2 regions of the Cryobacterium sp. W22_MBD10_FK3 genome follow, and region 2 is predicted to be linked to the other one. Evidence: predicted binding sites of a transcription regulator. Region 2 holds the regulator's gene; the other holds the start of a gene.
The links. Region 2 encodes HrcA, which represses chaperone genes, less so after heat shock. Its sites were predicted from a motif close to TTNGCACTCGNNNNNNNCGAGTGCNAA; they were not measured.
Positions count from the first base shown of each region.

Region 1: ACEN2M_RS15180 (Hsp20/alpha crystallin family protein) is a predicted target of HrcA. The motif match lies at 4,632-4,658, and genes of this name have one in related genera.

Region 1 is NZ_JBGQOH010000019.1:48,417-62,975, forward strand. It holds gene ACEN2M_RS15160 (iron-siderophore ABC transporter substrate-binding protein) at 421-1,449, shown strand; gene ACEN2M_RS15165 (FecCD family ABC transporter permease) at 1,446-2,495, shown strand; gene ACEN2M_RS15170 (FecCD family ABC transporter permease) at 2,492-3,556, shown strand; gene ACEN2M_RS15175 (ABC transporter ATP-binding protein) at 3,553-4,362, shown strand; gene ACEN2M_RS15180 (Hsp20/alpha crystallin family protein) at 4,717-5,148, shown strand; gene ACEN2M_RS15185 (dienelactone hydrolase family protein) at 5,271-5,858, opposite strand; gene ACEN2M_RS15190 (hypothetical protein) at 6,001-6,474, shown strand; gene ACEN2M_RS15195 (DUF1905 domain-containing protein) at 6,478-6,765, opposite strand; gene ACEN2M_RS15200 (MerR family transcriptional regulator) at 6,865-7,761, opposite strand; gene ACEN2M_RS15205 (hypothetical protein) at 7,946-8,179, opposite strand; gene ACEN2M_RS15210 (hypothetical protein) at 8,312-8,911, opposite strand; gene ACEN2M_RS15215 (hypothetical protein) at 9,034-9,528, opposite strand; gene ACEN2M_RS15220 (GrpB family protein) at 9,680-10,243, opposite strand; gene arsM (arsenite methyltransferase) at 10,307-11,080, opposite strand; gene ACEN2M_RS15230 (arsenate reductase ArsC) at 11,132-11,542, opposite strand; gene arsB (ACR3 family arsenite efflux transporter) at 11,570-12,682, opposite strand; gene ACEN2M_RS15240 (metalloregulator ArsR/SmtB family transcription factor) at 12,780-13,130, shown strand; gene ACEN2M_RS15245 (alpha/beta hydrolase) at 13,168-13,974, opposite strand; gene ACEN2M_RS15250 (GntR family transcriptional regulator) at 14,129-14,479, shown strand; gene ACEN2M_RS15255 (hypothetical protein) at 14,483-14,559, shown strand, end outside.
Region 2 is NZ_JBGQOH010000001.1:21,917-36,475, reverse strand. It holds gene ACEN2M_RS00160 (16S rRNA (uracil(1498)-N(3))-methyltransferase) at 1-482, opposite strand, end outside; gene dnaJ (molecular chaperone DnaJ) at 497-1,606, opposite strand; gene hrcA (heat-inducible transcriptional repressor HrcA) at 1,679-2,698, opposite strand; gene ACEN2M_RS00145 (DUF4870 domain-containing protein) at 2,865-3,266, shown strand; gene ACEN2M_RS00140 (DUF4870 domain-containing protein) at 3,363-3,737, shown strand; gene hemW (radical SAM family heme chaperone HemW) at 3,765-4,991, opposite strand; gene ACEN2M_RS00130 (DUF1990 family protein) at 4,991-5,638, opposite strand; gene lepA (translation elongation factor 4) at 5,644-7,497, opposite strand; gene ACEN2M_RS00120 (sensor histidine kinase) at 7,611-8,903, shown strand; gene ACEN2M_RS00115 (response regulator) at 8,900-9,526, shown strand; gene ACEN2M_RS00110 (alpha/beta fold hydrolase) at 9,526-10,293, shown strand; gene rpsT (30S ribosomal protein S20) at 10,413-10,673, shown strand; gene ACEN2M_RS00100 (hypothetical protein) at 10,830-11,516, shown strand; gene holA (DNA polymerase III subunit delta) at 11,539-12,582, opposite strand; gene ACEN2M_RS00090 (ComEC/Rec2 family competence protein) at 12,689-14,559, opposite strand, start outside.

The DNA of each region.
Region 1 (14,559 bases), on a different contig from region 2:
TAATACAGGGCGGCGATGTTGCCTGCCGCCGCTGCCCGACGGATGGGCGATTCTCCTCGTGCGGGCAAGGCGCCGCTATGCGCCTGGCGCGCCACCCGCATAACGGCGCCTACCCCGCATGCCTCAAAAGGGCCCTGGCGCACGCCCCGCATAACGGCGCCCGACCCGCGCAGCTCGGGCGGATGCGCCGGGGCGGGTCCGAGAGGACGAGTTGCGGGGTCTCGACAAGCTCGACCGGCGGGCGGGGGCGCCGTCGAGATTGGGTGGAGGGACTTGCTTTTGTATGCGAACGCACTGGTAAGGTTAGGCAACCCTTACGGATGCGCCTGGCCTGGACCTCTGCGCGCGGCCGAGGGTTGCGGCATCACAGCTGCCGCCGGTCCGTCCCCGACCCCCTGCACCACGATCACGAGGAAAACCATGCCCCGCGCATCCACACTCATTGCCTTCTCGGCCGCCGCCGTGCTCACGCTCGGCCTCGCCGCTTGCTCCTCCTCCCCCGCCGCAGACACCGCCGCAGCCACTGACGGCGACTTCACGCCGATCACCATCGAGCACGCCTTCGGCGAAACCGTGATCGAAACCAAGCCCGAACGCATCGCCACGGTTTCCTGGGAGAACCAGGAAGTGCCGCTGGCCCTCGGCGTTGTGCCGGTGGGCATGGCCGGCGTCACCTGGGGTGACGACGACACCGACGGCCTGCTGCCCTGGGTGAAGGACAAGCTCGACGAGCTCGGCGCCGAGACCCCGGTGCTGTTCGACGAGACCGCGGGCATCGACTTCGAGGGCGTGGCCGACACGAACCCCGACGTCATTCTGGCCGGCTACTCCGGACTCACCCAGGAGGACTACGACACGCTGAGCCAGATCGCTCCGGTCGTGGCCTACCCCGAGGTCGCCTGGGGCACCTCGTGGCAAGACACCATCACCCAGAATGCGCTCGGCATGGGCATGGCCGCCGAGGGCGACGACCTCATCGCCGAGCTCGAAAAAGAGATCGCCGACACCGCCGCCGATTACCCGGAGCTGGCCGACACCTCGGTCATGTTCCTCACCCACGTCGACGAAGCCGACCTCAGCCAGGTGAGCTTCTACACCACGCACGACACCCGCACCATGTTCTTCGACGACCTGGGCATGGTCAGCGCGCCGAGCATCATCGAGGCATCCAGCGCCACCAAGGAGTACTCCCTCACGCAGAGCGCCGAGCAGGCGGATGCCTTCAACGACGTCGACGTGATCGTCACCTACGGCGGCGACGAACTGGTCGCGACCCTCGAGGGCGACCCGCTGCTCTCGCAGATCCCCGCCGTGGCCAACAAGTCCATCGTGGCGCTCTCCGGCTCCGGCCCGATGGGCACCGCGGCGAACCCCACCGCGCTGTCGATCTCCTACGTGCTCGGCGACTACACCAAGCTGCTCGCAGCCGCGGCCGCCAACGCTAAGTGACCACTTCCACCACGCTGAACCCAGCCGCTTCGAGCGTCGCCACCGTGCGCCGCCCGAAGCGGCTTCGGTCGTTGTGGTTGCTGGTCTCCCTCGGTGTGCTTGCCGGTCTGATGCTGGCCTCGGTGATGATCGGCTCCCGCGAGGTGAGCTGGGCTGAGATCGTCGCCGCGCTCGGCGGCTCGATCGACGGGTTCGGCCCGGCTGCCGTGGCCACCCGCATTCCGCGCACCCTGCTCGCCGTGGTCGCCGGGGCGGCCCTGGGTCTGTCCGGCGCGGTGATGCAGGGCGTCACCCGCAACCCGCTGGCCGACCCGGGCATCCTCGGGGTCAACGTGGGCGCATCCCTCGCCGTGGTCTGCGGCATGGCCTACTTCGGTCTCACCAGCGCCAGCGAGATGATCTGGGTCGCCATCGTGGGCGCCGGCGCCACCGCCCTGTTCGTCTACACGATTGGGTCGCTCGGCCGCGGCGGCTCCACCCCGCTCAAGCTCGCCCTGGCGGGCGCGGCCACCTCGGCCGCACTGGCCTCGTTCGTCACCGCCGTGGTGCTCCCCCGCAACGACATCGCCGAGGGCGTGCGCTCCTGGCAGATCGGCGGCGTGGGCGGCGCCACCCTCGAGAGCATCCGTGTCGTGGCGCCCTTCCTCCTCGCGGGCCTGATCGTGAGCCTGCTCTCCGCCCGGTCGCTCAACTCACTCGCCCTCGGCGACGACCTCGCGGCCGGCCTCGGCGAACGCGTGGCCATCGCCCGCGCCGCCGCCGCGATCGGCGCCGTGGTGCTCTGCGGTGCCATCACCGCCGTGGCCGGACCGATCGGCTTCGTCGGCCTGGTCGTTCCGCACGCCTGCCGCCTGATCGTGGGCGTGGACCACCGCTGGCTGCTGCCGTTCTCCGCCGTGCTCGGCGCCGCGCTGCTCACCGGCGCCGACGTGCTCGGCCGCATCGTGGCGCGGCCCAGCGAGATCGACGTGGGCATCATCACCGCCCTCATCGGCGCCCCCTTCTTCATCTACATCGTGCGCCGACGCAAGGTGCGTGAGCTGTGACCCTCGAACGCTCGGTGGCGGATGCGCCGCCGCTGTCGACCAGGCAGGTCGTGGCGCGCAGCCGGGTGCGCCGCACCGCCCGCCGCCGCTGGGTGATCGGCGTACTCGCCGGGCTCATCGTGCTCGGCTACATCGTGAGCCTGCTGGTGGGCCAGACCTTCTACTCCCCCGCCGAGGTGCTCGGCGTCATCCTGGGCCAGGACGTGCCCGGTGCCGGCTTCACCGTGGGCCGGCTGCGGCTGCCGCGGGCCACCCTGGCCGTGCTCGCCGGGCTCTGCTTCGGCATGGGCGGCGTGACCTTTCAGACCATGCTGCGCAACCCGCTGGCCAGCCCCGACATCATCGGCATCAGCTCCGGCGCCAGCGCCGCGGCGGCGTTCGCCATCGTCACCCTGTCGATCAGCGGCACCGCGGTGTCGGTGCTCGCCATCGGCGCCGGCCTGGGCGTGGCGCTGCTGATCTACGCCCTGTCGTTCAAGAGCGGCGTGCTCGGCACCCGGCTCATCCTGATCGGCATCGGCATCGCCGCGATGCTCGACAGCCTCACCGCCTACGTGCTCTCCCGGGCCGCGATGTGGGACCTGCAGGAGGCCACCCGCTGGCTCACCGGCAACCTCAACGGGGTCTCCTGGGCGCAGACCCTACCGGTGCTGATCGCGCTGGTGGTGCTCGCGCCGGTGCTGCTCGGGCAGTCGCGCAACCTGTCGATGAGCCAGCTGGGCGACGACACGGCATCCGCTCTGGGGGTGCGCGTGGAGCGCTCCCGGCTGATTCTGATCATCGCCGCCGTGGGCCTCATCGCGTTCGCCACCGCCGCGGCCGGGCCGATCGCGTTCGTGGCGTTCCTCTCCGGCCCGATCGCCGCCCGCATCGTGGGCCCGGGCGTCTCGCTGCTCGTGCCGGCCGCGCTCGTGGGTGCGCTGCTCGTGCTCGTGGGTGACTTCCTCGGCCAGTTCGCCTTCGGCACCCGCATGCCGGTGGGTGTCATCACCGGTGTGCTCGGCGCGCCGTACCTGATCTACCTCATCATCCGCACCAACCGCGCCGGAGGCTCCCTGTGACACTCATTCATACCCTCACGGTGGAGAACCTCACCCTGGGCTACGGCGACCGCACCGTGATCGAGGGCCTGGACCTGGTGCTGCCGGCCGGGCAGATCACCGCGATCGTGGGCGCGAACGCCTGCGGCAAGTCCACCCTGCTGCGCTCGATGTCGCGGCTGCTGCCGCCGAGGGCCGGCCAGGTGCTGCTCGACGGCAAGCAGGTGCACCGGATGCCCGCCAAGGAGCTGGCCCGCACGCTAGGCCTGCTCCCCCAGTCGCCGATCGCGCCCGAGGGCATCACCGTGGCCGACCTGGTGGGCCGCGGCCGCAACCCGCACCAACGGATGTTCTCCCGCTGGAGCGCGGCCGACGACGACGCCGTGGCGGCGGCGCTGGATGCCACCGACACCGCGTCGCTGGCCGACCGGGCCGTGGACGAGCTCTCCGGTGGGCAACGCCAGCGGGTGTGGATCGCGATGGCGCTGGCCCAACAGACCGACCTGCTGCTACTCGACGAGCCGACCACGTTTCTCGACGTGAGCCACCAGATCGAGGTGCTCGACCTGCTCACCGACCTCAACCACAGCCGGGGCACCACCATCGTGATGGTGCTGCACGACCTCAACCTCGCCGCCCGCTACGCCGACCACCTCATCGCCCTGGCCGGCGGGGTCGTGCACGCCGCCGGCACCCCGCACGAGGTGCTCACCGAGGAGACCGTGCAGGCGGTCTTCGGCCTCTCCAGCCAGGTGCTTCTCGACCCCACCTCCGGCCGCCCCATGATGCTCCCCATCGGCCGGCACAACGTGGTCGTGCCCGCCTAGCCGTCCCGGCGACCCGCACCCCGCCAGCCCAAGAGCCCCTCCCGCTGGTCGAGCTTGTCGAGACCCCGCGACCCGCCCCGCAAACGTAGCCCAGGCCATCCGCCCGAGGTGTGCGGGTCAGGCGCCGTTATGCGGGGCGTGCGCCACGGCACTTTTGACGTGCGCGGGGCAGGCGCCGGTAGGCGGGTGGCGCGCCACGCGCACTGCGGCGCCTTGCCCGCAAAGCGCCGAAAAACGCATCCGCGGCACTATGCCCAGCCCCACCACACTTGGCACTCCTCACTCCAGAGTGCTAACATTTTTTGCAGAAAAGGAGCCACCCAGGCTCACTAATCAGGAAGGGGAATCCTCATTATGGCAATGTCTTTCGATCCTTTCGGCGAGCTCGACCGCCTCACCGGCGACCTCCTGCAGTTCCGCCCGGGCCCGCGTTTCATGCCCGTTGATCTGTACCGTGAGCAGGACCAGTACATCCTCGCCGCCGACCTCCCGGGCGTCGACCCCGGCTCGGTAGACGTGGATGTGGACGGCCAGCTGCTCACCGTGCGGGCCACCCGCACCGCCGCCGCACGCGAGAACGCGAAGTGGCTGGTGCAGGAGCGCCCGAGCGGCACCTACCTGCGGCAGTTCAGCCTCGGTGACGGCGTGGACTCCAGCCGCATCTCGGCCAGCTACGACAACGGCGTGCTGTCGGTGTTCATTCCGGTGAGCGAGAAGGCCAAGCCGCGCAAGATCCAGATCGACACCGCGTCCAAGACGGATGCGGCCAAGTCGATCGAGGTGTAGCTCCACCGCGCCCGGCCGCACCGGTCATCGGGCGCCGCGCCCATCGGCCCGCGTGAGCGGTCGTGTGGTGACCTCACCGCGCACGAGGCAACCACCGACCGCCCACGCGGGCCAACGGATGCCTACGCGGCCACTTGGGCCGCGCAAAACTGCCGCACCCGTGACCACAGCAGTTCGGCCGCGGACGGGTCATACTCCGCCGCCCGCGACCGGTCGGTGAACAGGTGCCCGGCGCCTGGATAGTCGAAAGCCTCCACGGTGCCGCCGGCGGCGCGCACCTGGGCGATGACCGCGTCGATCCCGGCCTGATCTCGAAAAGGATCATCGACGGCGGTGTGGATCTGGGCGTTCGTGCCGGCCGGCCAGGACTCCGCACCCAGGATCGTGATGTCGAGGGCGCCCGAGAGCATCACCACGCCGTTGACCTTGCGCTGGGTGGCCACATGCTCGGCCATTGCCGCGCCATTCGAGAAGCCGGCCGTGAGAAACCCGTCGGGTATGTCTTTCACCACGTCGACCGCGCGCCGCATCAGTTCGGGGTAACCGATGGTGTCTTCGTATTCGCTGGCCTCGTCGTAGTCGTCGAAGACCCGGCCGTCGTACGGGTCGGCGACGAGAACCTCGTGCCCGTCGTCCCGGAGCAGATCGGCGGCATCGAGCACGCCCTGGCGCACACCGAGGACCGACGGAAACAGCACGATGTGAGTCATCCGGTCAGTGTGCCCCCGGTCGTCGACCGGAGCAAGACCGTGTGCCCTCCCCGCCCCGAACCGACCCTAGAGGGTGCCCGACTGGTGAAACCAGGCCTCACCTTAGGTCGCAACGACGCCCCCTGGGTGGATGCTTGGGGACATGACCGTGGAGCAGAGTGTGGGGATCGTCTCGTCGCTACTCGATGGCCGGTGGCTCGATAGCGAAGAGGCAGCGGCCGAAGCGCTGCGGGGGCTGGGCTTCGCGGTGCCGGCCGGGGCGGGCCGGCAGCTCACCGGCGGTTCGGTGCAACACGATCTGGAGCATCCGGCGGGGATCGATCACGCCTCCCTCACGACCGCGGCCGGCGAGCCCGTCAGCGTCATCTTTCTCCTCGCATCCGTGCCCGAACCGCAGAGCGTGGTCACCGCCGCCACGTATCGGGCCTTGCTGGCCGCGCTCAGCGACCTGCTCGGGGCGCCCGAGCGGGTTTGGCCAGACCAGCCGACCCCGGTGCAGTGGCGCACTGCCGAGCTGGATGTGGGGGCGCAGCTCTTCGACCGCCGCGACAGCAGCGTGATGGTGTGGGTCGAGCATCGCGCCCGCAACCAGCAGGCCGAACTGCGTGCCCGGTAACGCCTAGGTGAGTCGTTCGGTCAGGTGCACGGTGACGTCGTCCCCGAGCTCTTTGCCGAGCGTCTTGCGCAGCTTGGCACTGATCGAGAGCATGTGCCCACCCGAGCCGGTGGGCATCAGGCCCAGCGTGAGCGGTTGGTCATCCACCGTGGCCACCACCTTCACCGCCTTGCCGGTGCCGAAGAACTCCACCGAGTCCGGCACCTCCACGCACGACCAGGTGTCGCCTTTGATCACCACCCCGATGGGGCCGGTGAATTCGAGATCGATGGGTCCTGGTGCTGTGCTCATAACGGGGACTCCTCGGGGACGCGGGCGTGCTCCCACTCTGGCGGATGCCCGTCGCGCTCGGCAAGGCCTCCGACTACCTTGCCGAGGCTGCAGGCCCACTTAGGGTGCCGGCGCCGCCGCGACGAGTTGCACCGCCAGCTCCATGCTTCGCCATCGGGCCGGGGAGAAGTCGTAGGGCATGCTCCAGATGATCTCCGCCGCGCTCTTCGCGCGTGAGCCCTTTGCCGGGTCGGGGTCGGGCGCCGGGTCGGCGTCCTCGGGCGGGTGCAGCTCGTCCCAGGCGTTGAAGATAGCGTCGTCCTCCTCCAGCTGACCGGACTCCTCGATGACGCGCAGCAGCGCGGTCTCGAAGGCGTGCCGCTCGGCCGCCACCTGCGCCACCCGGGGGTCGTCGACGGCGACAGTGTCGTCCAGGGCGTCCTCAAGGGCGTCGACGCGGTCGGACTCGGCCCGCAGCTCGGGATCGAGGGCCAAAGCGAGGAAGCGGCCCGCCAGCATGACGGCGCCGAGGGGACCGAAGGTTCGTTCGTTGACCAGCAGGACGTCCAGGTCGTCCTGGCGCAGCGAGCCCTCGGGCACGCCCGCGAGGCGGTTGGAGACGAGATCGTCGAGCAGTCCCAGTCGGCTGCCGAGGGTCCGCATGCGCTGCACCGAGGCGCGTTTCCGCTGCAGCTCGGCCTCCTGCGCGGCGAGGGTGTCCTCCAGTCGCGCGAGGACGCCTGCGATCTCGTCCTCGCCGTCGGCGCCGCTCGGTGCGGCGCCGTCGAAGGCGTCGCGGATGTCGTCGAGGGCGATCCCGGCGTCGGCCATACGGCGGATCCAGAGCAGCCGGATGATCTCCGCGTAGCCGTACCGGCGGCGGCCGTCGCTGCCCCGCTCGCGCTCAGGCAGCAGGCCGACCTGGTGGTAGTGGCGGATCGTCCGCGGAGTGATGCCGACAAACGCCGCGGCGCCGCCGATCAGGACCTCTCGGGGCGGGGTAGGGAACGGGTGCATGGCAAACCTCTCGGATTAGAACGGGACGTGCTTCCAGCAGACCACATGACGCTGCGGCAGGAGCAACTCGATCTGACACAAAACGCCGACGCCAGCCGACAGTTTTATGCGATCGGATGCCGGTGGCAGTATCAAAATTCCATGCGATAAGAGCTCCAGCTGAAGGCTGAAAGCGAATCCCTCGTCATTCCCTGCGCTGCGGTTCGCTCTTCTTTGACCACGCTGACGCGATTAGCGAGACTCCGCCGAGAAGGCTGCCCCAGGCGATGAGATGGGCGACGAATCGGAGCGGTTCGTCGTCGGGGAGAAATTCGGCGAGTGCAGTGCGGTCGCGGATGTAGATCCACACGAGAAAAAGAGCAACGAGCAGGGCTCCGCTGACAACTTGTGCAAACCGCTTCATCGTTTTCTCCTTCATGGTCGCGCGTGAGTCTCGTGGTCCAGATTTTCTTTGGTGCCGATCAGGGACAAGATCCAGGCGCCCGAGCGGGCATCGCAACCCTGGTGGGATTGCCGGTGGGCCGCCTGCATCGCTCAACCTCACGCGCAGTCAGATGAAGGCGCTCAACGCGCGCCGGTAGCTGTCACTGTCCGCACGCGTGGCGGCGGTCATGAGCAGCGCGTTCTCGCTGATTCTGCGTGTGAACTCACCCGAACACGGGATGGTCACGATCTTCGTCAGGCCCGCATGCCACGCGGAGACCAGTGCGGGTAGATCACGTCGCTCCGGATCGTCTTCGAGTCGCGTCGGCATCCCCGCCAGGTGAGCATCCATGCCCACTCGTGACCAGGTGCTGTACGAGTCGTGGTCGAAGACACTGTCCCCGAACTCGTCGCGCCAGCTGGGTCCGACAATGCGCTGGAGAAGATCGGCACGTTCGACCGAACCGTTTGCAGTGGCCTGAATCTCGACGAAGAGTCCTGGATCGATGTCCGGCCCCACGTGCGCCACGACCGCTTTCCAGATGCGGGGCCAGGCGCCCGCCCACTCCTCGCGAGCGACGGTACTCACGGCAGCATGCTGAACGGATGCGGGCGGGTCGGTCAGGAGAGGAGGGAGGTCTTCGCCGTCAACCTTCAACGCATACGCTTCCCGGATCCAGAGCAGTTCCAGGAGGAAGTGAGGTCGATCCTCGACGGTGATCATCATGTCGTGAGGCCACGGGTCTCCCGGTATCGGTGCGTTGGATCTCATAGGCCCCACTCTCGGTTGCGTCCATCATTGCCGTTCCGCACGATCGAATCAACGATCCGCACACCCTGGGTGCGCACTCAAATTCTCGCGCCGGTGCCGGATCTTCGGGATGCTCGGCTCGGCGGCGCGTGGTGTTTATTCGATCTGAGAACCATGAGGGCGAATGCAATCGCGAAGATGAACGCGAATAGAGGAATCGTTGCCGGGGCATTGCCGGTCGCGGTTTGGGTTACGTAAAAATAGACACCGATCGCCGGAACAAGCGCACCGACACCAGCGATGGTTCCCTGGACGAACCAAGGGCGCCTCAATCGGGAATCAACGACCCAAAGCGCCAACGCAGCGCCAACACTCGACGCGACCCCAATGACGATTCCGCCAAAAACCGTGAACATGAGGGAGACCACCAACGATAGAGATGCTGCGCTACCTCGGGACAGTTCATGAACAACATGACTCACAATCGCGATGACTGCCCCAGAAACAGGGCCGAGCGCGATCCCCATCAGGAAGGTGCCAGCCACGGCGCCTGCGTTGCAGCCCGCATCGGCCAGCGGTGGGTGAACGGTCATAGGGACACCATTGCATAGCAGCACGCTTCATCGCCAGGCAATTGCACCGTCGAGTTCGACACGTCCGGCGCAACGCATAGCGTCCCAACGGTCGACGTCGACGTACTCGCCGACCGGGATTGACGCCGCTCCCCACGGCGATCCCACGTTCCTACCGGCGAGCGGCTCGCGCTCGCGCTTTGATCGCGAGAATGACGTCGGTCTTCGCGTTGGCGTAGGCGTTCATATCGTGCCAGCGGCTTTGGAGCAACGACCGCTTGGTGCTCTCGTAGAGGGCGCGGTCGTGCGCGTTGGAGCGCAGCCAATCCCGGAGCAGCAGGTACTCGGCCACCGCGGGAGCGCCCTGTTCGTAGATGTGCACGTGAACGTCGCGGGCCGGTGTGCGCACGAGACGGTGCCCGGGCTCGCGGGTGCGCAACTCGTACCCGACGGCTACCAGCGCGGAGAGGTAGTCCTCCTCGGCGGTGATGTCTTCGACGGTGACCACGATGTCGATGATCGGCTTCGCGGCCAGCCCGGGAACGGACGTGGAACCGATGTGCTCGACGCCGACGTTCGCTGCCGCGAGGGCATCCAGAATCCGGCGTCGGTGATCCAGGTAGAGCCCGACCCACCGCTCGTCATAGTCGTGCAGCTCAAGCTCGAGTGGTTCGATGCCGCCCACCAGCTCGACCGCCGTGACATCCGGCCGGCGCCCAACGCTACTTTTCTTCATCAGAGAATCCTCGCATCGTGGGGTGCCTGTGTGCGGTGGCACCTGCTCGCGGGCCGGAGGGCGCTAGCCTTCCACGGCCGGCAGAGGCTTCACAGCCTTGATGATGGCGCCGTGCATTTCGGCGGCGACCTCGTGGGTGTACTCGACGCTGATCTCAGCGAAGCCGGCCGCTGTCAGCGTGGCGAGATACTCCCCCTTGGACAGGGCGCCGGCGATGCAGCCCGCATAGCTGCCGCGCTCGACTCGATCCTGTTCGCTGAGGTGGTCTTCGGCGACGACGTCGGAGATGCCGAGGCGTGCGCCCGGCTTGAGCACCCGGAACATTTCGGCAATGACTGCGTTCTTGTCGGCAGAGAGGTTGATCACGCAGTTGGAGATGATCACGTCGATCGTCTCGGCGGGCAGGGGGATCTGCTCGATCTGGCCCTTGATGAATTCGACGTTGGTCGCACCGGCCTTGGCGGCGTTGGCGCGGGCCAGGGTGAGCATCTCGTCGGTCATGTCGAGGCCGTAGGCGAACCCGGTGGGGCCCACCCGTCGGGCGGAGAGGAGCACGTCGATGCCGCCGCCGGAGCCGAGGTCGAGCACGGTCTCGCCGGCACGGAGATCTGCCACCGCCGTGGGATTGCCGCAGCCCAGGCTGGCGAGGAAGGCTTCTGGGGGAATCTCGGCGGACTCCCCGCCCGTGTAGAGGATCGAGCCGAAGACGTCACCGTTGCCGAGATCCGTGGGCACACAGCAGGACGCGCTGGCCGCATCCGAGACGTCGGTAAGTTGCAGGGCCGCCGCGGCGTACCGCTCCCGCACGTTCTCGGTGATGTCGGACTTCTCGGTCATGAGTTGTTCCTCTCGGTCGGTGATGCGGTGATGGTGTTCGGTCGTGGCGGGTCAGGCCTGCGTGGGCAGAATCTCGGCCAGCAGAGCGGTGATTCGGGCCTTGATGTCGTCGCGGATGGGCCGCACCTCCTCGATACTCTTGCCCTTGGGGTCCACCAGCTCCCAGTCCTCGTACCGCTTGCCGGGGAAGATCGGGCAGACGTCGCCGCAGCCCATGGTGATCACCACATCCGATGCCTGCACGGCCTCGGTGGTCATCAGCTGCGGTACGCCCTGGCTGATGTCGATACCCTCCTCTTTCATCGCCTGGATGGCCATCGGGTTGATTTCGTTTCCCGGTTCGGAGCCGCCGGAGCGCACCTCGACGGCGCCGTGGGAGAGGGCGGTCATGTACCCGGCCGCCATCTGCGAGCGGCCGGCGTTGTGGATGCACACGAAGAGGACTGTGGGCTTGTCGGTCATGAGCGGGTTCCTTTGCTGAGGGGGTTGTTAGACACGGTCGGACAGAAGGTGCGGGGAGGCGGCGTCCGGCAGGACGACTGCGCGCTGCGGGAAGAGCCGGGGGCGCAGCCAGAGGGCGAGATAGACCAGGGCGACCAGGGCGGGCACCTCGATCAGCGGGCCGACGATGCCCGCGAGGGCTTGTCCGCTGGACGCGCCGAAGGTACCGATCGCCACGGCGATGGCCAGTTCGAAGTTGTTGCCGGCGGCGGTGAACGCGAGAGTGGTGGTGCGCTCGTACGCCAGCCCGATCAGCCGGCCGGCGAGGAAGGCGACACCGAACATCACGGCGAAGTAGACCAGGAGCGGCAGGGCGATGCGCACCACGTCGAGGGGCCGGTCGATGACCTGCTGGCCCTGCAGGGTGAAGAGCATCACGATCGTGAACAGCAGCCCGTACAGGGCGAACGGTCCCACCTTGGGGAGGAATTTCGCCTCGTACCAGGCGCGTCCCCGGGTGGCCTCGCCGATGCGGCGGGACAGGTAGCCGGCGACCAAGGGGATCCCCAGGAACACCAGCACGCTCGCCGTGATCGCCCAGATCGAGAATGAGGCGCTGGTCGTGGACAGCCCGAGCCAGGTGGGCAGGATCTGCAGGTAGAACCAGCCCAGGGCGGAGAAGGCGATGACCTGGAAGACGGAGTTGACCGCGACGAGGAACGCGGCCGCTTCCCGGTCGCCGCAGGCCAGGTCGTTCCAGATCAGCACCATGGCGATGCACCGGGCCAGGCCCACGATGATCAGCCCGGTGCGGTATTCCGGCAGGTCGGGCAGGAAGATCCAGGCGAGGGCGAACATCAGCGCCGGGCCCAGGAGCCAGTTCAACACCAGCGAGGAGACGAGCAGCCTGCGGTCCCCGGCGACCGCCCGGGCATCGGAGTAGCGGACCTTCGCGAGCACCGGATACATCATCACGAGCAGGCCCACCGCGATCGGCACCGACACCGAACCGATCTGGAACGAATGCAGCAGCTCGCCCAGGCCCGGTGCGAACACGGCAAGCAGAAGCCCCAGCCCCATGGCCGCGAGAATCCAGACCGGCAGGAACCGATCGACCGTGCCCAGCCGGCCCGGCGTATCGGTGGAAAGAGGGGAAGTCATTGGGCTCCGAACGTCATTCAAGCTGAACATTGATCACCGTCGATTCAACGTAGCGAGCTATATCGATATTTGTCAATTTATCTGCGAGGATATTCCCATGTCGGTCACCGAGCTCCTGCCCCTCACGGACGTCACCGCTTGCTGTGCCCCGCTGACGCGGGAAGCAATCAGCGCCGACAACGCCGAGAAGCTGGCCCGCACCCTCAAGGCCATCGCCGATCCCGCTCGGCTGCGCCTCATCTCGATGGTGGCGGCGCACGACGATGCCGAAGCCTGCGTGTGCGATCTCACCGAACCACTCGGCCTGGGCCAGCCCACGGTGTCACATCACCTGAAGATCCTCGTTGAGGCCGGCATCTTCTCCCGCGACAAGCGGGGAACCTGGGCCTACTACAGGCTCGTACCTGGCGCACTGGACTCGATCGCGCACCTTCTCGTCACCGTCTAACCCCGCACTTCGCCCACTTCGGGTGCGGATGCGTGCCCTACTCGTCGCGGCTCCACGCCGCGATCAGCGAGATGGTGGTCGCGAATGCGGCCAGACCGGGCCGGTTCAAGAACGCGTGGCGGGTGCCGGTCAGAACGTGGTGCTGCACGTCGACTCCCGACGCGGCGAGCTCGGCCGCGAACCGGTCACCGGAGGCGCGCATGTTGTCCTGCTCCGCGTTCACGATGAGGGTGCGCGGAAACTGGTCAAGCTCGTGGCCGCCGGCGAAGGCCAGTCGATCGGCGAGCGCCGCTGTCGAGCCGGCGTAGTTGCGATTCATCGCGTTCAACCCCCACACCGAGTGCGTGATCCGGCGGTGACCGCGCGAGCGCTGCTGCACCTCCGGCACACGGGGATGCGCGCCGTGGAAGAACCCGTACGCAAACACCGTGCCGACCGGACGCGGCCCCTCATCGATGGCGCGCAGGGTTGCTGCGGCGGCGAGGCAGGCTCCCGCGCTCGCTCCTCCCAAAATCACTCCGTCGGGCGATCGAGCGCTCACGCGGAGATAGGCGGTGAGCACATCGTCGAGTGGCAACGGGAATCGCACTCTGGGTCGACCGGCACGTGACTTGACCCAGCGCAGGCCCGGCGGCGGGGCCAAGCGGTAGTCCACGGTCGCAACGGTCACGCCCTGCCGAGCGAGCGACTCGGCCACGGCATGCGCCTCGGGTTGGTGCAGACCGCCCTTGAAGAACCCTCCCCCGTGCAGCCACAGCACGGTCGGCCCAGATGGCGCCTGGTCGCCGGGAGTCGGCACATACCAACGCACGGGAACTGCATCCCGAGGATCGACATCCGTCATGGCGACGTCCCACGCCGACCCAGGCGACCGCACGGCATCACGCATCAGAAACCACGGCCCGTATCAACATCCCCCCACAGTATCCGGGCAGCATCCGGGGCCCGACCCGACGGCGCTCTCGACAGAACGGCATTGTTCTACTAACATTACGAACATGTTGTTTCGTGTGGATCCGGCCTCGACGGTGTCGATTGCCGAGCAGCTCGCCATCCAGGTGCGAGCCGGCGTTGCCGACGGCACCCTGGCACCGGGCACCCGGCTGCCGCCCGCCCGGGAACTGGCCAGCGCCCTGGACATCAACATGCACACGGTGCTTCGCGCCTACCAGCAGCTGCGCGATGACGGGTTGCTCGAGATGCGCCAGGGCCGCGGCGCGTCGGTGCGCGCGGATGCCGGCGCCGGCACGGTGCGCCTCGTCGAACTCGCCGACGCCCTGCTGGCGGAGGCACGCAAGCTGGGGGTCGCCCTGCCCGACGTCCTCACCCTGATCCAGACGAGAGGTTGAGCCATGCCCCACCCGACCACATCAGAGACCCTGCCCGCGCTCACCCCGCGTGCCACGCTCACGGAACGTCTGGCCTCGGC
Region 2 (14,559 bases):
GGCAACACCGTGGGCAGCCACGGTCGGATGGACTGCTTGCTGGCTTCACGCACGATGGCGCTCCAGCGCGCCTGCCCCTTGGCGATCTTGACGCCCTCCCAACGGGCAACCGACCGGGCGGCGGCCCACGGGATGACGCCGTCGATGCCGAGCTCGGTGGCGGCTTGCACCGCGAGCTCGTCGCGGTCGCCCTTGGCCAGGGCCTGCACGAGCAGGATGCGCGGCGTCGCCGGTGGGGTCCGCCGGACGGTGTCCACCCTGGCGGTGAGCTCGGCCGGCTCGGCCGTGAGAACCGTGACGCCGAGCACGAGGCCCGCGCCGTCACCCAGCAGCAGGGTCTCGCCTGGGCGCACCCTGCTCACGGTGACGGCGTGCTTGGCTTCGGCGCCGGTCACGCTCACCGTTTCCCCGGCTACGGGGTCCCGGCTGGTGACACCGTCCGCGGACGTGCCGAGGGTCTCCGACAGGAAGAAATGCGCCATCGTCAGCGGTGGACCTAGCCCAGGAACCTGTCGCGGAGTTTCGCGAACAGGCCCTGCTGGAACTGGCTGAGGGCAGGCGCCGGAACCTTGTGCCTGGCGGCGAACGCCTCGATCAGTTCCCGCTCCTTGTGGTCGAGCTTGGTGGGGGTGAGAACCTGCACGCCCACCCGCAGGTCGCCGCGGCCGTTGCCGCGGAGCCTGGTCACGCCGCGGTCCTTGACCGTGAGGATCTCGCCGGCCTGCACGCCGGGGCGCAGCTCCACCTCGATGTCACCGTCGAGAGCCTTCACCGTGGCCGTGGCGCCCAGGATCGCGTCGGTCATGGGCACCTCGAGGGTGCAGAGCAGGTCGTCGCCGTCGCGGCTGAAGACGTCGTGGTGGCGCACCTTCATTTCGAGGTACAGGTCGCCATTCGGTCCTCCGGCCGGGCCGGCCTCGCCACTGCCGGGCATCTGCAGGCGAAGTCCGGTGTCGACGCCGGCGGGGATGTCGACCGGAACGGTGCGGCGGGCCCGCACGCGGCCCTGTCCCTGGCAGGTGACGCAGGGGGTGGCGATGATGGTGCCGTAACCCCGGCAGGACCCGCACGGGCTGGAGGTCATGACGTTGCCGAGCAGCGAACGCACGGCGCGCTGGATGCTGCCGGTGCCGTGGCAGATGTCGCAGGTGACCGGTGAGGTGCCGGGCTGGCAGCAGGTGCCTGAGCAGGTGGCGCAGACGATGGCGGTGTCCACCTCGATGTCGCGGTGGGTACCGAAGATGACCTCGTCGAGGTCGAGCTCGACGCGGATGAGGGCATCCTGGCCGCGCTCGCGCCGGGACCTGGGCCCGCGGCTGCCGCCGCCGCCGCCGCCGAAGAAGGTCTCGAAGATGTCGCCGAAGTTGCCGGCGTCGAAGCCGCCGCCCTGGCCCGGGCTGCCCGAGCCGCCGCGGTCGTAGTTCTGGCGCTGCTTGGGATCAGAGAGCACGTCGTAGGCGTGCGTGACGGATTTGAACCGTTCGGACGCCTCCGCGCCCGGGTTCACGTCGGGGTGCAACTGGCGGGCGAGCTTGCGGTACGCCTTCTTGATTTCGTCGGTGCTGGCGTCGCGGGCGACGCCGAGTGCTTCGTAGTGGTCAGCCAAAGCTGGCTCTCCTTGGGGTTGTGCGTGCGGTCTTGGGGGTATGGATTCGTGCCGGTGAGGTGTGTGGGGCGGCTAATTCTCGCCGAGGAGGCGCGAGAGATACCGGGCGACGGCCCGGACGGCCGCCATGTTGTTGGAGTAATCCATGCGGGTGGGGCCGAGCACACCCAGGCGGGCCGCGTCGCCCCTGGAGGTGTAGCCGCTGGTGAGCACGGACGTCTCGCCGAGGCCGAACGGCGCATTCTCGCGACCGATGCTCACCGACACGCCGTGCTGGTCAGTGGCCATCTCGCCGAACAGGCGCAAGAGCACCACCTGTTCCTCGATGGCCTCGAGCACGGGGTAGATGCTGCCGCTGAAGTCGTCTTCGGTGCGCACCAGGTTCGCGGCACCCGCCATGACCAGCCGGTCCTGCCGGTTGGCGCCGACCTGGTCCCGCAGGGTGCCGGTGATCAGGTCGATCAGGTCCTGGAACTCCGGCGGGCCGAGGCCCGTCGGGCCGGTGAGGGCCGTGGCGGCCTCGCTCATGCCCAGTCCGCCCACGACGGCGTTCAGCCGGGAGCGGAGTTCGGCCAGCGCGGCTTCGTCGAGCGAGCGGGACAGTTCGACGACCCGCTGTTCGACGCGCCCGGAATCGGTGATCAGAACCGAAAGCACCCGGGTGTCGCTCAGTGGCACGAGTTCGATGTGGCGCACCGTGGCGCGGGATAGCGACGGGTACTGCACCAGGGCCACCTGGTGGGTGAGCTGCGACAGCAGTCGCACGCTGCGGGCGAGGACTTCGTCCAGGTCGGCGGACTGGCCGAGGAACACCTCGATGGCCTGCCGTTGAGCGACGGTGAGCGGGCGGAGGTCGGCGAGGTGGTCGACGAACAACCTGTAGCCCTTGTCGGTGGGAATGCGGCCCGACGACGTGTGCGGGGCGACGATCAGCTCTTCTTCTTCGAGAAGGGCCATGTCATTGCGGATCGTGGCGGCAGAGACCCCAAAAGCGTGCCTGTCAACGATGGACTTCGAGCCGACGGGTTCGCGGGAGGCGACGTAGTCCTGAACGATGACGCGGAGCACCTCGAGGCTGCGATCTGACACCATGATCGTCCGCCTTCCTCATACCCGGTGTGCCGGCAGTTCACTGGCACTCTCGTTGTTTGACTGCTAATCATATCGCGGGTGGTGGGGATACCCATTGCTCCCGCACGATTTAGGGCACTAGCGTGGGAGTGGCGTCCGCTGCACCGGTTCAACGAAGGGCATTCCCATGAGCTATCCCCCGAGACAGGAACCATCGAGCACGCCGGCGGCGGGAGCACCGCTCTCCCCCGAACAGGACCGCCTGTGGGCGTCCCTCGCCCACCTGGGCGGCATTCTCTCGTTTCCGCCCGCCCTGATCATCTGGCTGGTCTTCAAGGACCGCGGGTCGTTCACCAACGGTGAGGGCAAGGAGGCACTGAATTTCCAGCTGACGCTGCTCATCGGTTACGTCGCCATCAACCTGGCCACCACGATCCTGGCGTTGCTCACCTTCGGCCTGCTGTCGGTGCTCTCCTCGCTGACCTGGGTGCTGTGGTTGATCGGGGCGATCTTCTCGGTGATGGGCTATCTCAGCGCCAAGGACGGCAAGCCGTACCGTTACCCGTTCTCCCTCCGCCTGATCAGCTAGTTTGGACGCGGCCGGATGAGCGCACCGGCGCTACTCTGGTGACAGTCACACCCGTCACCCGCCGGCCTGACCGCCGGAGTCCATAAAGGAGATCCAATGTCAGAGGCCACGCCTCCCCCCGCCACCCCGTACCAGGCGCCGAGCCAGCTGAGCCCCGCCGACGAAAAGCTCTGGGCAACCTTGATCCACATCGGCGGCATCATCTTCAGCTTCCTGCCCGCCCTGATCGGCTACATCGTGCTGAAGGATCGTGGCCCGTTCATCCGTGCGCACTCCGCGACAGCCCTGAACTTCCAGATCACCATTGCCATCGCGTACTTCGTCGGCGGAATCCTCACCGTCATCGGCATCGGCGTCCTGATCCTGGCCGCCGCCGGCATCCTGAACATCGTCTTCAGCATCATCGCCGCCGTCGCCGCGAACAAGGGCGAGTGGTACTCCTACCCGCTCACGATCAAGTTCCTCAGCTAGCCCTCGACCGGGCGTCTGCCCGGCCGGTCAGTCCGTGAGGAGCCGACGAACAACGGCGTCGGCGAGCAGCCGGCCCGTCAGGGTCAGTTCGATGTTCCCGGCGATGGCGGCCCGGCCGTCGATCAACTGATCGTTGATCAGGCCGGCCACCTCGCGGCGGCCGAGCGGTGAGAGAGTCGAAACCGGGATGCCCTCGCGGATCCTGGTCAACAACAGCACCCGCTCGGTCTCCCGGGTGGCGGAATCCAGGGTCTCCCGGCCGGCAGCCGGTGAGTGGCCGGCCAGAATCCGGTCCGCATACGCGGCCGGGTGCTTGACGTTCCACCAGCGCACACCGCCGATGTGGCTGTGCGCTCCGGGGCCGACGCCCCACCAGTCCTCGCTCCGCCAGTACGACAGGTTGTGCTTCGAGCGGTGCTCGGGGCCGCGCGACCAGTTGCTGACCTCGTACCAGCTGTAGCCGGCCTCGGCCAGGCGCGCATCCGCGAGTTCGTAGAAGTCGGCCTGCAGGTCTTCGTCGGGCTGCACGAGCTCGCCGCGGCGGATCTGCCTGGCCAGCTTGGTGCCGTCTTCCACGATCAGCGAGTACGCGCTGATGTGGTCGGGCTGCTGGCCGATGGCGGCGTCGAGGCTGGCCCGCCAGTCCCCGATGGTCTCCCCCGGCGTGCCGTAGATCAGGTCGAGGCTCACGTCCAGGCCGGCCTCGCGCGCCCAGGCCACGACGAGCGGAACCCGTTCGGGGTCGTGCGTGCGCTCCAGGGTGGCCAGCACCCGCGGCACGGCGGACTGCATGCCGAAGGACACCCGGGTGAAACCGGCCTGCTTGAGCTGGCGCAGGTAGGCCAGGTCGACGGAGTCCGGGTTGGCCTCGGTGGTGATCTCGGCGCCGGGGACGATGTCGAAGGTGTCGCGCACGGAGTGCAGCATGCGCACCAGGTGCTCTGCGGGCAGCAGCGTGGGCGTGCCGCCGCCGAAGAAGACCGTGGCGGCCGGCCGCGCCGGCACACCGGACTCGGCCAGGATGCGGGCGGCGGACTCGACCTCGAGCACCGCCTGGCTGGCGTAGTCGCTCTGCTTCACGCCGCGCAGTTCGGTGGCGGTGTAGGTGTTGAAGTCGCAATAGCCGCAGCGCACCTTGCAGAAGGGCACGTGCAGGTACACGCCGAAGTCGCGTTCTGCGGCGCCGTTGGCGGCCGATGCCGGGATCAGGCCGTCCAACGGTGCGGGATCACCGACCGGGTGCGGTCCGGCCATCAGCCCATTCCGACGGGGTGCAGGGCGAGCAGGTACTTGCGGGTGTAGCGCTCCTGCTGGAAGCGCAGGATGGGCCAGGCCAGTCGGTAATACCAGGCGCTGGGGCGCGAGAACGAGCGGATGGTGAGCCAGACGGAGTCGTCGGCGCGCCGGTCGACGATGAAACACTCCTCGCCGTTCTGCGGGTGCCCGCGCATGGTGCCGTAGGCGAAGCCGATCTTGTCGACCTCGTCGATGACGTAGACGACACGCACCGGCGCCGCGACGGTGAACGGACCGTTCGGGATTTTCAGGACCGCGGTCATGCCGTTGCTGATGAACGGGGTGCCGTCCTCGGCGAAGGTCGCCTCGTTCACCGGGTGCTCCTGGTTGGGCGCCGGCGTTCCCTCGTCGGTGAAGACGATGCCGGTGTACTGCACGCCGGTACCGGCATCGAGGTCGGTGACGTCGATACCCGAGCCGCGTTGCACGCCCCAGGTCATCAGCGCTGTCGTGGCGACCCTGAAACGCTCCTCCCCGCTACCCAGGCGCACAGTGCGCTCGAGCGGGCGGTGCCCCTTGGGCGGGTAGCGCATCAGGTCGGGCGCGAGGGTGCCGCCGATGGCGGCGTAGGTCACGGCGGCGTCGGTGAAGGTCGAGCGGCGCATCGGTGTTACTTCTTTTCCTTCTTGGCCGGCTCGTCGCCGGAGAGAGCGGCGATGAAGGCCTCCTGCGGAACCTCGACCCGACCGACCATCTTCATGCGCTTCTTACCTTCCTTCTGCTTCTCGAGCAGTTTGCGCTTACGGGAGATGTCACCGCCGTAGCACTTGGCCAGCACGTCCTTGCGGATGGCGCTGATGGACTCGCGGGCGATGATCCGGGCGCCGATGGCGGCCTGGATGGGCACGTCGAACTGCTGGCGCGGAATGAGCTTCCGCAGCCGGCCGGTCATCAGCACGCCGTAGTCGTAGGCCTTGTCGCGGTGCACGATGGCACTGAAGGCGTCGACCTGTTCGCCCTGCAGCAGGATGTCGACCTTGACCAGGTCGGCCTCCTGGGAGCCGATCGGCTCGTAGTCCAGCGACGCGTAGCCGGCGGTCTTGCTCTTGAGCTGGTCGAAGAAGTCGAACACGATCTCGCCCAGCGGCATGGTGTAACGGATCTCGACCCGGTCCTCGCCCAGGTACTCCATGCCGAGCAGGGTGCCGCGCCGGCCCTGGCAGAGTTCCATGATCACGCCGACGTAGTCCTTGGGGGCGAGGATCGCGGCCTTGACGATGGGCTCCTCCACGACGGCGATCTTGCCGTTGGGGAACTCGCTCGGGTTGGTGACAGTGACGGTCTTCTTGTCGTCGGTGGTGACCTCGTAGATCACGCTGGGCGCGGTGGTGATCAGGTCGAGGTTGAATTCCCGGTCGATCCGCTCGGTGATGATTTCCAGGTGCAGGAGACCCAGGAAGCCGCAGCGGAAGCCGAAGCCGAGGGCCACGGAGGTTTCGGGTTCGTAGACGAGTGACGCATCCGAGAGTTTGAGTTTGTCGAGGGCTTCGCGGAGGGCCGGGTAGTCGCTGCCGTCGATGGGGTACAGGCCGGAGAACACCATGGGCTTGGGCTCGGTGTATCCGGGCAGGGCGACGGTGGCCGGCTTCATGGCGGTGGTCACGGTGTCGCCGACCTTGGACTGGCGCACGTCCTTCACGCCGGTGATCAGGTAGCCCACCTCGCCGACGCCCAGGCCCTTGCTGGGCGTGGGTTCGGGGCTGGTGACGCCGATCTCGAGGATGTCGTGGGTGGCGCGGGTCGACATCATCTGGATCTTCTCGCGGGGGCTCAGCTGCCCGTCGATCATGCGCACGTAGGTGACGACGCCGCGGTAGCTGTCGTAGACCGAGTCGAAGATCATGGCGCGGGCCGGAGCATTGGGGTCGCCGACCGGCGCCGGGATCAGCGAGGTGGCGCGGTCGAGCAGCTCGGACACGCCGACGCCGGTCTTGCCGGAGACCCGCAGCACGTCGTCGGGGCTGCCGCCGATCAGGCTGGCCAGTTCCTTGGCGTACTTGTCGGGGTCGGCGGCCGGCAGGTCGATCTTGTTGAGCACCGGGATGATCGTGAGATCGTTCTCCAACGCCAGGTACAGGTTCGCCAGTGTCTGGGCTTCGATGCCCTGGGCGGCGTCGACGAGCAGGATGGCGCCCTCGCAGGCGGCGAGGCTGCGGGAGACCTCGTAGGTGAAGTCGACGTGGCCGGGAGTGTCGATCATGTTCAGCGCGTAGGTCTGGCCGTCCATCTCCCAGGGCATCCGCACCGCCTGGCTCTTGATGGTGATGCCGCGTTCGCGCTCGATGTCCATGCGGTCCAGGTACTGGGCTCGCATGGAGCGGTCGTCGACGACGCCGGTGATCTGCAGCATCCGGTCGGCCAGCGTGGACTTGCCGTGGTCGATGTGCGCGATGATGCAGAAGTTACGGATGAACGCGGGGGCGGTGGCGGCCGGTTCCAGCGCCTTGAGAGCTCTCGGTGACATGATGAGGCCAATTCTCCCATGCCCTGCGGTGTCGGGGTGACCCGCCGGGCTGGCGGGCGGTCATCCATTCGACTGATGACGCTGTCGGCTGGCCTGATTAGGCTGGGCGCACCATGTCCACCATCGCCCTGCGCACCCAACCCGCCCGCCGGGATCCCATGCCGCCCGCCAGGATCGGCGACGGGCTTCCGGACTCGGCCCTGACTCCGGTGTTCTCGGGGCTGCGCATCGGACTGCACCTCTTGATCGTCGCGCTGACCGGACTCGTCATCGTGCGCGCCCTGCTGGGTGCAGGTCCGGACACCGGGGTCGTAGTGCTGCTGTCCCTCCTTTTTGTCGCCAGTTACGCCGGCGGCAGCGTGCTGGCCCGGCGCCGGCCGTCGGCCTGGCTGGTGACGGTGTGGATGACCCTGCTGCTGGTGGAGTGGCTCGCGCTCACCCTGTTGGCGCCTGATGCCGCGTTCATAGTCTTCCCGCTGTTCTTCCTGCAATTGCACGTGCTCCCGTTGCGCGCCGGCATCCCGTTGGTGATGCTGAGCGTGCTGTTGACGATCTGGTCGATGAGCCTCCACGTGGGCCTCGCCCTCGGCGCCACCCTGGGCCCGCTTGTCGGCGCGGCCGTGGCGGTGGCCGTCGGGTTGGGGTACCGGGCGCTATTGCGCGAGGCCGCCGAACGGCAGCACCTGATCGAAGATCTCCTGACCACCCGCTCCGAGCTGGCGGCCGCGGCACGGGATGCGGGCACCCTCGCCGAACGCGAGCGGCTGGCCAGGGAGATCCACGACACCGTGGCGCAGGGCCTGTCGAGCATCCAGATGCTGTTGCACGCCGCCGAGAGCCGGGTGAGCGACCCCGCGGCGCTGGACCACCTGCGCCTGGCCAGGGACACGGCGGCGGCCAACCTGGCGGAGACCCGCCGATTCATCCGCGAACTCACCCCGCCGGCGCTGGAGACCCAGAGCCTGCCCGGCGCCCTCGCCAGGCTCGCCGCGTCCGCCGAACGCACCGCGGCGGGCGGAGGGGCGGGCAGGTCCGCGGTCGGCACCGTGGTGGCCACCAGGGTCAGCCTGCACGTGACCGGCGACCCGACCGTGCTGCCGATGCCGCTGGAGACGACTCTGTTGCGCATCGCGCAGGGATCGCTCGCGAACGTCGCCCAGCACGCCGGCGCCGGCCGCGCCGAGGTGACCCTGAGCTACATGACCGACGAGGTGGCCCTGGACATCGTCGACGACGGCCGCGGCTTCACGGTGTCGGAGGCCGCGGCCGAGCGCCCGGACTCGTTCGGCCTCGTCGCCATTCGGCAGCGGGTGGAACAACTCGGGGGCACCTTCGTTTTGGAGTCCGCGCCAGGCCAGGGCACCGCCGTCGCGGTCAGGTTCCCGATTCGCGAGGTCCAGGCATGATCCGGGTGCTCCTGGCCGACGACCACCCCGTGGTGCGGGCCGGCCTCCGCGCCCTGCTCGGCGCCGAACCCGACCTGGTTGTCGAGCTGGAGGCCGGCACCGCGGAGGACGCCGTCGCCCTGGCCGCCGGCGGCCGGGTGGACGTCGTGCTGATGGACCTGCAATTCGGCGGTTCGATGCAGGGAGCGGAAGCTACCAGGCGGGTGCGGTCGGCTCCGGGAGCACCGCACGTGCTGATCCTGACCAACTACGACACCGACGCCGACATCCTCGGCGCCATCGAGGCGGGCGCGAGCGGCTACCTGCTCAAGGACGCCCCGCCGGCCGAGCTCGTTGCGGCGGTCCGGGCGGCGGCGGCGGGACAGAGCGCTCTCGCCCCGGCCATCGTGACCCGGCTGGCCGGCCGCTCCCGTGTGTCGGAGGGCCGGTTGTCTCCCCGGGAGGTCGAGGTGCTCGGACTCGTGGCGGCGGGCCGCTCCAACCGCCAGATCGGCCAGGACCTGTTCCTCAGCGAGGCGACGGTGAAGTCGCACCTCGTGCACATCTTCGGCAAGCTCGGCGTCGGCTCACGCACCTCCGCCGTCGCCAGCGCCCGCGCGTCCGGCACCATCAGGGGCGCCTGATGCCCACGGCCGGCTCGCCGGTGCCGGTGCTGCTCGTGCACGGCATCCGCACCTCGGCCAGCATGTGGCGGCACCAGGTGGAGTGGTTGGCGGCCGCGGGACACCCGGTGTTGGCCGTTGACCTGCCCGGACACGGTACCCGCCTGGGCCAACCGTTCACCGTCGACACGGCGCTCGCGGTCATCGACGCCGGGGTGGACGCGCTCGGTGGTCCTGTGCTCCTGGTCGGCCTGTCGCTCGGTGGATACTTCGCCATCGCGTATGCGGCCAGGCACCCGGACCGGGTCCTTGGCCTGGTTGCGGCCGGGTCGTCGTTCGAGCCGACCGGACCGGGACTGCGCGGGTATCGGCGCCTGGCCGGTCTCATTCACCGGATGCCCGACCGCGGGCTCTGGTTGCACACCTTCCTGGTCAAGCGGATGCTGCCGCCCGCCGGCGTCGGGGACGTTCTCGCCGGCGGTGTCGCCCTCGACGTCATGGACGCGGGTCTCCGGGCGACCGGCACACTGACCCCGCTGGCCGACCTGCGGGCGTTTCCCGGCAGGGTGTGGCTGGTCAACGGAGCGTACGACCATTTCCGCCTGCACCAGAAACGGTTCCTCCTGGCGGCCAGGCGGGGCACCCTCCTGACGATCCCCGGAGCCGGACATCTGGTCAGCCTGCACCGACCGCACGGGTTTGATACTGTGCTCAGACAGATCATCGAGGAGATCGAGGCCGATCTGGGCCAGAGCACCCCCGATCCGGTCAACCATCCGGGCCGATAACTGGTATCGTTGCCTGTTGGCTTGCGTGTTGGGTCCCACCCCACACGATTTTCGCCGCACGGTGCCCTCTATCACCGGGCGGCCCATCCGAACAAGAACCTAACGAAAGCGTATAAAACGTGGCAAATATCAAGTCGCAGATCAAGCGGATCCTCACGAACAAGAAGTCGCAGGAGCGCAACAAGGCGGTCAAGAGCGAGTTCAAGACGGCCATCCGTACCACGCGCTCCGCGATCGCCGCCGGCGACAAGGACAAGGCTGTCGCCGCCCTCGCCGTGGCTTCCAAGAAGCTCGACAAGGCCGTCAGCAAGGGCGTCATCCACCAGAACCAGGCAGCGAACAAGAAGTCCGCTATCGCCAAGTCGGTCAACGCCCTCTAGCCTGCCCGCGCAACGCCGGCGTCAGCCGGTCGTGCGCTGTTCAGTCAGCTGGACGCACCACAGAAATACCCCCGCCCTCCTGGGCGGGGGTTTTCTGCGTCGGGGCCGGGTGCGTCGGGCCTTTCCGAGCATCTCGCCCGACGCTATGGTGGCGTCGTGACGAGCGAACAGAGCGGCCAGGACCCGAACGGCGCACAGCCGGGTGGTCAATCGGTGAGCCGTTACCAGCTCACCGGTCCCAAGCAGCCGCCAGCAGCGAAACCCTCGGCCTGGCGTCGGGAGGCGCGCTTCCTCGGTGCGGCATTCGCGGTGGCGGCGGCCGTGATCGCGCTCGGGCTCAGGTTCGCGCCCGAGGTGACGGCGTATGCCGGCCTGGGCCCCTGGGTCTTCGCCGCGCTGCTGGGCTTCCTGCTCGTGCTGGCCGGGGCCTGTGTGTTGTTCGGGGCGTCGCTGCCAGGCGCCCGATACCCCGCATCGCCCGGCTCGGCGCCCCCGGCAGCGCAGACGGCGCCGCCCGAACGCGGGTTGACGATCCTCGGGTCGGTGCTGGGAGTGGTCGGGCTGGCCCTGGCCGCGCTGGCTGTGGTGCTCGCCGTGATGTTGCCTGGGCCGACCCAGCGGATCATGGTGCAGTTCACCGATCTCTCCGGCCGGGTTCAGCTGGAATACTGCCCGACCCTGCCTGGATCCTTCGCCGGCACGGCGTCACAGTCCGATCTGATCGACTCCTCGACCATCCTGCCGGTCAGGGTGGATGCACAGACCTGTGGCAACCCCGAATACACCGACGACGTCTGGATCTACCTGAACCGTCGCTCCGTCACGGTGTCGGACCAGCCCTGAGCCCGCCGGCCGAGAGTCGCGGTCACTGACCGCGTTTGGCGATGACCGTGACGAGCCGTTCCAGGGCGAAGACCGGATCCCGACCGGCACCCTTCACGGCCGCGTCGGTCTCGGCGAGCATCACGATGCACCGCGCCAGCCCCTCGTCGGTCCAGCCGCGCCCGTCGCGCTGGGCACGCTCCACCTGCCAGGGCGCGAGGCTGTAGGTGGCAGCGAGCTGAGCCGTGCCGCCCCGCACACCGAACAGCTTCGCCATCGTGCGGATCTTGCTGGCGAAGGCGGCGACGATCGGCACCGGGTCCGCTCCGGAGGACAGCGCGTGCCGCAGGGTGACCAGAGCCTCGCCCAACCGGCCGGCGATGGCGGAGTCCGCCACCTTGAACGCATTGGTCTCGACGCGACCGCCGTAGTAGCGGTCCACGGTCGTCTCGGTGACCTCGGCGCCGGTGTCGGCGATGAGCTGTTGGCAGGCGGCCGAGAGTTCGGCCAGGTCGTCGGAGAACGCGGCCACCAGGGACCGTAGGGCGCTCGGGGTGACTCGCTTGCCCGCGGAGCGGAATTCGGCAGTGGCGAAGTCGTGCTTGTCCGAGTCCTTCTTGAGCTCGGCGCACACCACTTCGACGGCACCGCCCACGCCGCTGCGGATGGTGTCCAGGAGCTTCTTGCCGCGCACCCCGCCGCCGTGGCGCAGCACCACGTAGGTGTCGTCTGCGGGGTTCTGCAGGTAGTCGATGGCCTCGGTGAGGAAGGTGTCGCTGCACTTCTCCACGTTGCTGACGCGAATCAGCCGAGGCTCGCCGAAAAGCGACGGGCTGGCCAGGGTGAGCAGCTCACCCGGGGCATAACTGTCGGCCTGGATATCGCTGACTTCAAGGCTGGGATCTTCCAGCTTGAGGAAGTCCCGCAGCGACCGGATGGCCCGTTCGGCCAGGAAGGTCTCGGTGCCGGAGACGAGCACGACGGGGGCCGGTCGAACCTGATGCCAGGCCAGCTGGGGGATCTTCGCCGCGCCGGCCTTTGCTGCCGGTTTGCCGGTTCGTGCCTGTGCGGTTGTTCGTGCGGCCACGCGGCTCCCTTCGCTACAGACCCAGCCTAACCGGCGCCCCGGACACTCCCCCGCCAAGGAGCTGCCCGCCGTCCATTTGCGGCAGAGGGTCTCGCCCCACACGCTGTCAACCGGCCCCGGTCGAATCGGCCCGGCCACGTTCCGTCCACACCCGCAGCCCTCCCCCGGCCTGGACATCCGGCGCTATCACGGTCAGGCCGTGCAGGTCAGTGCGGAGCACAACAGTGCCTGCGGCGGTCAGGGAATCCAGCAGCGACCGGGTCGGATGCCCATAGCCGTTGTCCGCGCCCACCGAGATCACCCCGACTCGCGCGCCGAGCTCGGCGTAGAGGGCGGCGCTTTGGTCACGGGAACCGTGATGGGCAACCTTGACCACGTCCGCAGGTCCGATCGGTCCAAGCTCTCGCACCGCCTCCTGAGCCTCCTCGTCGAGGTCTCCGAGGAAGACCGATCTGATCCCTCCGCCGGTGAACACCATGGCGATGCTGCCGGCGTTGCCGGTCGGCATGAAGCTCGACCCCCGCACCGGCCACAGCACGTGCCAGGCCAGAGTGCCGAGGGTGCCGCGCTCACCCCGGCCGGCCACGCGCACTTCCGCGCCGCCGTCGGTGAGCCGGCCCTGCAGTGCCACGTCCTGGCTGTTCTCCGGGGCTCCCACCAGGGCCGTGTCCACTCGGCCGATCACCGCGTCCAATCCACCGACGTGGTCCAGGTCGTAGTGGGTGAGCACCAGCAGGTCCACTCTGTCGATGCCGAGGGTGTCCAGGCAGTCGGCCAGCAGAGCCGGTTCAGGACCCACGTCGACGAGAGCCACCGACGACTCATCCCGCACCAGCACTGCGTCGCCCTGGCCGATATCGCAGGCGGCGATCTGCCAGGACGCCGGGAACACCAGGGCCCGGCCCAGTCCGGTACCCACGAGGATGCCGAGGGTGACTCCCGCCGTGACACCGACCAGTGCTCCGCTCGCCAGCCGTGCCAGGCCGGCGGACCGGCCGCGGCCTCGCACCCCCACCAGGACCAGGATCGCTGCGGTGCAGGCCACGGTCAGGGCAACGCCGACTGGTCCACCCAGCCACGGGAGCGCACTGCCGGGCAGGGCTGTGGTCGTCTGGGCCACCGCCGCTATCCATGTCGCGGGCAGCCAGGCCAGCCACATCAGCACCATCGCGGGCGCGGGCAGCCAGGGCAGGAGCAGGCACGCCGCCAGGCCGACGATGGTCGCGATGGGCGCGGCCGGAGCGGCGAGCAGGTTCGCCGGCACCCCGTAGGCAGGAAGCGTCGGGCTCAACAGCACCAGAACGGGCTGACAGGCCAGCTGGGCGGCCAGCGGGATCGCGAGGACCGTAGCCAGCGGTGCGGGCAGCCAGCGGCTGAGCCGCCGGGCCAGGGGCCCAGCCAGCACCAGCAACCCCAGGGTCGCGAGAACCGAGAGGGCAAAACCATAGTTGCGCGACAGCCACGGGTCGGAGACGAGCAGGCAGAGCACGGCAAGGGCCAGGGCCGCGAGTCCCCGGCCCGGGCGCCCCACCGACCCGGACAGCAGCACTATCGTCGCCATGGCGGCTGCGCGCACCACGCTGGGCTCCGGGGTCACCAGCACCACGAAACCGGCCAGGACCACCAGGCCCGCTCCGACCCTGAGCGCCCGGCTCAGGCCGAGTGCACCCGCGAGAACCAGCACCAGGGCCAGCACGATCGCGCAATTGGCACCGGAGACTGCGGTGAGGTGGCTGAGCGAACTCGTCTTCATGGCGTCGTCGAGGTCGTCACCGACCCCGGTGGTGTCGCCGATCGCCAGGCCGGGAAGCAGCCCGGCGCCCTCCCCGGGCAGCTCACCGGCCGCAGCCGCAAACCCGTGTCGCAAGGAGTTGGCCCAGTCCAGCCACCACGGCGCTGCACGCACGATCTCCGGGCCGCCACGCCCGAAGAACAGGGCGGCGGCGGCATCGCCTGGACTGGTCGGGGCCAGGGTGC